2 regions of the Microbacterium sp. Bi98 genome follow, and region 1 is predicted to be linked to the other one. Evidence: riboswitches for the same ligand, from Rfam matches in the RefSeq annotation. Region 1 holds a riboswitch; the other holds the start of a gene.
What was found. A riboswitch is a leader RNA that binds a small molecule or an ion and turns the genes downstream of it on or off. The one in region 1 is predicted to bind thiamine pyrophosphate.

Region 1 (2,195 bases):
GTCCCGAGTGGGAGTTCGCCGGGTGGTACGTGAATCTCGAGAACGCGCATCTGCGCACCGACCGCGACACGTATTCATCGGATCACATCCTCGACGTGGAGATCCAGGCGGACGGTCAGGTGCACCTCAAGGACGAGGACGAGGTGATCGCGGCCGTCGAGCAGGGACGTCTCACCTCTGAGCAGGCCGCGCAGATCGAACGACACGCGGACGCGGCGATCGAGTCCTTCCATCACGGTGACTGGCCGTTCGACGCCGAATGGCGCTACTGGCGCCCGGATCCCTCGTGGACGGTCCCGGAACTGTCCGGCCTGTCGGATCTTCGCACGAGCTGACCGGCATCCGCCCTGAGCGGAAGACCCTTCCCCTCGCGCGGCGAAGATGGTGGCATGGGGTCATGACGGATGTTCTGATCCTCGGCGGCACCGGCTGGCTGTCCGGCCGCATCGCCAGACGGCTGCTCCTGAGCGGGGCGACGGTGATGTGCCTGGCGCGCGGAGGACGACCGTCTCCGGAGGGCGCGAGCCTGGTGCTGGCCGATCGTGACGCCAGGGACGCCTACGATGCGGTGTCCGGTCGGGAGTGGGATCACGTGATCGACGTCTCGTCGAACGCGGCCCACGTCTCCGCTGCGGTCGCGACACTCGGTGAGCGAGCGGGCCGCTGGACGTACGTCTCGTCGATGTCGGCATACTCCGACGAGGAGACGGTCGGTGCAGACGAGTCGGCGACGCTGCATCCGCCGGCTGAGAGGGGAGACGACGAGTACGGCCGGCAGAAGGTGGCCGCCGAGGACGCTGTCCGTGCACTCGGCGACCGCACCCTGATCGTGCGCCCGGGATTGATCGTCGGGGCGGACGACCCGAGTGATCGTTTCGGGTATTGGGCTGCCGCTTTTCTGCGTGCCGAGGACGGCCCGGTGCTGCTTCCGCCTGTCGAGGAGCGCGACGTGCAGGTGATCGACGTCGACGACCTGTCCGAGTTCGTCGCCACCACGGGGGCCACCGGCGTGATCAACACGATCGGCGATCGGCATCGGCTGAGCGAAGTCCTCGACGCCGTGCGCAGACGTGCGGGGCACCGGGGAGACACGGTCGCGGCATCTGACGCCTGGCTCGTCGAGCACGGTGTGGCGTATTGGGCGGGGGAGCGGTCGCTGCCGCTGTGGCTGCCGAGCGAGATGACCGGATTCATGACCAGGTCGAACGCCCGCTACCGCGCGGCAGGAGGTCGGCTTCGTCCGCTCGACGAGACGATCGCCGCCGTGGTCGATGACGAGCAGGCGCGCGGCGTCGATCGGGACCGGCGGGCAGGGCTCACTCGCGCCGACGAACTCGCGCTGTTGCAGCTGATCGACTGATCGGGGCCTCGCTAGACTGCGATCAGTGACACGGGGTGCCGCATCCGCGGCTGAGAACAGACCCGTCGAACCTGATCTAGTTCGTACTAGCGAAGGGATGTCGCGTTGAGCGATCGTCTGCGTCCTGACTCCGAATCGACCTTGGCCACCTCGGCGGCTGAGCTCCTGACAGGGCTGCGCGACAGCCCACCCTTGACCCATTGCATCACCAACAGCGTCGTCACGGGCTTCACCGCGAACGTGCTGCTCGCCCTCGGCGCGGCGCCGGCGATGGTCGACATCGTCGGTGAGGCGGGGATGTTCGCCGGGGTGGCCTCCGGGGTGCTGATCAACCTCGGTACGCCGACTCCGGAGCAGCGTGCGGCGAGCCGTGAAGCCGCGGCAGGAGCCCTCGCCGCAGGTACTCCGTGGGTGCTGGATCCCGTCGCGATCGGCGCGCTGCCGGTGCGCACGGCACTCGCGCACGAGCTGGCCGACGCACGCCCCACGGCGATCAGGGGGAACGCCTCGGAGATCCTCGCCCTCGCGGGGCTCAGCGCTGGGGGGCGCGGCGTCGATGCGACGGACACGACCGATGCCGCGGCCGAAGCGGCACTCGCACTCGCTTCGCGGCACGGCGCGGTGGTCGCGGTGTCGGGACCGGTCGACCTGGTGACGGATGGAGCACGATTGCTCCGCATCGCGAACGGTCATGAACTGCTCACCCGTGTCACCGGCGGCGGATGCGCGCTGGGTGCCGTCATGGCGGCGTTCCTCGGTGCGGCGCGCTCGACGGCTGCGGATCCGCTCACCGCCGTCTCGGCGGCGAGCCTCGTGTACACGATCGCCGCCGAGC
Region 2 (2,195 bases), on a different contig from region 1:
GGCGAGCACGACCGTTCCATCCGGCTCGGCGCCGAGCACGATCACCCGGGTCACGAGCGGCAGCCAGATGTCGATGCGATGCTCGATGACCACGAGGGTCGCACTCGTCGCATCGAGGGCGGCGGCCACGGCATCCCGTACGTCCCGCACCCCCTCGGGGTCGAGGTTCGCCGTCGGTTCGTCGAGCAGGATGGCACCCGGTCGCATCGCGAGCACGCCGGCGAGGGCGAGGCGCTGCTTCTGGCCGCCCGACAGCGCGGCCGTGGATCGATCGAGGGCGACGTCGAGCTCTACGGCGTCCAGCGCCGCGCGCACCCGCTGCCAGATCTCGTCTCGGGGTACGCCGAGGTTCTCGCAGCCGAAGGCGACGTCGTCGCCGACCCTCGCGAGGATCGTCTGCGTATCGGGATCCTGCAGGACCATCCCGACCCGTCCCCGGGCATCGGTGGGCGGCACGCCGTCGACGAGCAGCGCACCGTGCGTCTCGCCCTCATCCGCACCGCCGAGCACCCCACCGAACCCCTGGAGCAGCGTCGACTTGCCCGAGCCGGAGGCGCCGAGCAGCAGCACCCGCTCCCCCGGCTCGATGCGCAGGTCGACGTCGCGCACCGCCCAGCGCCGTCGCGTCGCGTACCGCCACCCCCAGCCACGGGCTTCGAGGGTGGCGGGCGTCGTGAGCGAGCTCACACCCGTGCGGTGACCTCGCGGCCGGCGGCGAACCGGCTGAGGGCGCCCGTGGCGGCGAGGCCTCGTGCGATCAACCACGCCCCGAGTCCGGCGATGACCGCGCCCGAAATGGTCGTCGAGACGATGTAGACGCTCGTGAAGAGCGTGTCGGCGCCGGCGTACCAGAGGATGCGGTCGTTGATGCCGCAGGCGAGACCCGCACCGGCACCAGCCAGCATCGCGACAGGCAGCCGCCAGACGCCGTACAGGAAGATCAGGAACACCAGCTCTGCGCCGAGACCCTGCACAAGGCCCGAGACGATCGTGAGCGGGCCCCACGCGTTGCCGACGAGTGCTGAGATGATCGCGGCGACCAGCTCGGTGTACAGAGCGGCGCCGGGCTTGCGGATGATCAGACCGCCGAGCACGCCGGCGATCAGCCAGGGGCCGGCGAGCAGGCCCTGCACACCGGGGAGCAGCGGCGTCAGGATGCTGCTCGGCACCTCGTAGCCGACGTTCCAGAGCAGGAAGATCATCGCGCATGCGACGGCGATGACACTCGCCACGACGATGTCGACGACCCGCCAGCGCCAGAGCTGCGGGCGACCGAGGCCCGTCGATGACTGCGTGGCCGATGCCGATCCCGTGGTGGATCCGGACGTGGATGTACTCATCTGTGACTCCTCCCTGCGCTGGCATGACCCAGATCAGGTTCGACGGTCGAAGCGCGATTCGCTCCCTCTCAGCCCGGCTCGCCGGACTCCCGTGGTTGTACCCACGATCTTACCCAGAGGCGACACCCCGCGTCCTCTCCCGCTGCAGCGACACGGATCCCCGCACGAGTTCGGTACCGTGAGGAGGTGACCGCTCCCGATTCCGCCGAGGCCACCGCCTCCGCCGTTCCTGCGGATGACGACGTCTCTGCGATCTTCACTCCTGAGGCGACTCCCCCCGCGCAGTGGGCGGAGGAAGACAGCGGCGGCACTCCCCTGACGTGGGTCGACCCGGTCGACGTGGCCCAGCACCCGGCGACCGACGCGCTCGATGACGCGCCGGCCGTGGAGAGCGGCGGTGCGCTGCTGACCGGAGCGCACCTGCGCCCGGCGATCGCCCGGCCCGGCGTGCTGGTGCCGCTCGGCGTCCTCGTCGGCTTGCTCGGCACCTACGCCGGATCGGCCATGCTGTGGCCGTTGCACGAGGTCGCGCCGACGGTTCAGGCCGTCGAGCTCGCCCCCGTCGCAGCGCCCGCTGCCGCGATCACCTTCCCTGCCCAGGGAAGCGCTGCCGTGGGGATCGGCGGCATCGGCACGACGTCGTCGTCGCTCGACGCTGCCGCGATCGCAAGCGTCACCAAGGTCGTCTCGAGCTTGATGGTGCTCGAGCGGATGCCCCTCGCCGTGGGCGAGCAGGGCCCCGAGTTCTCGTTCACGCGAGCCGACAACCTGGCCTACTGGGACTACCGCCGCTCCGACCAGTCCGCGCTCGACGTGCCCGTGGGCGGCACTCTCACCGAGTTCCAGCTCCTCCAG

Region 2: it holds a riboswitch for thiamine pyrophosphate, as region 1 does, so the genes downstream of both, LQZ85_RS14235 (ECF transporter S component) here and thiM (hydroxyethylthiazole kinase) in region 1, are expected to answer to the same signal.

What each region holds. Positions count from the first base shown of each region.
Region 1 covers NZ_CAKKLK010000019.1:15,694-17,888, forward strand. Annotated here, with positions in the region: gene LQZ85_RS17445 (DUF402 domain-containing protein) at 1-335, shown strand, start outside; gene LQZ85_RS17450 (NAD-dependent epimerase/dehydratase family protein) at 398-1,360, shown strand; TPP riboswitch at 1,382-1,475, shown strand; gene thiM (hydroxyethylthiazole kinase) at 1,466-2,195, shown strand, end outside.
Region 2 covers NZ_CAKKLK010000010.1:71,670-73,864, reverse strand. Annotated here, with positions in the region: gene LQZ85_RS14240 (ATP-binding cassette domain-containing protein) at 1-687, opposite strand, end outside; gene LQZ85_RS14235 (ECF transporter S component) at 684-1,340, opposite strand; TPP riboswitch at 1,334-1,443, opposite strand; gene LQZ85_RS14230 (D-alanyl-D-alanine carboxypeptidase) at 1,527-2,195, shown strand, end outside.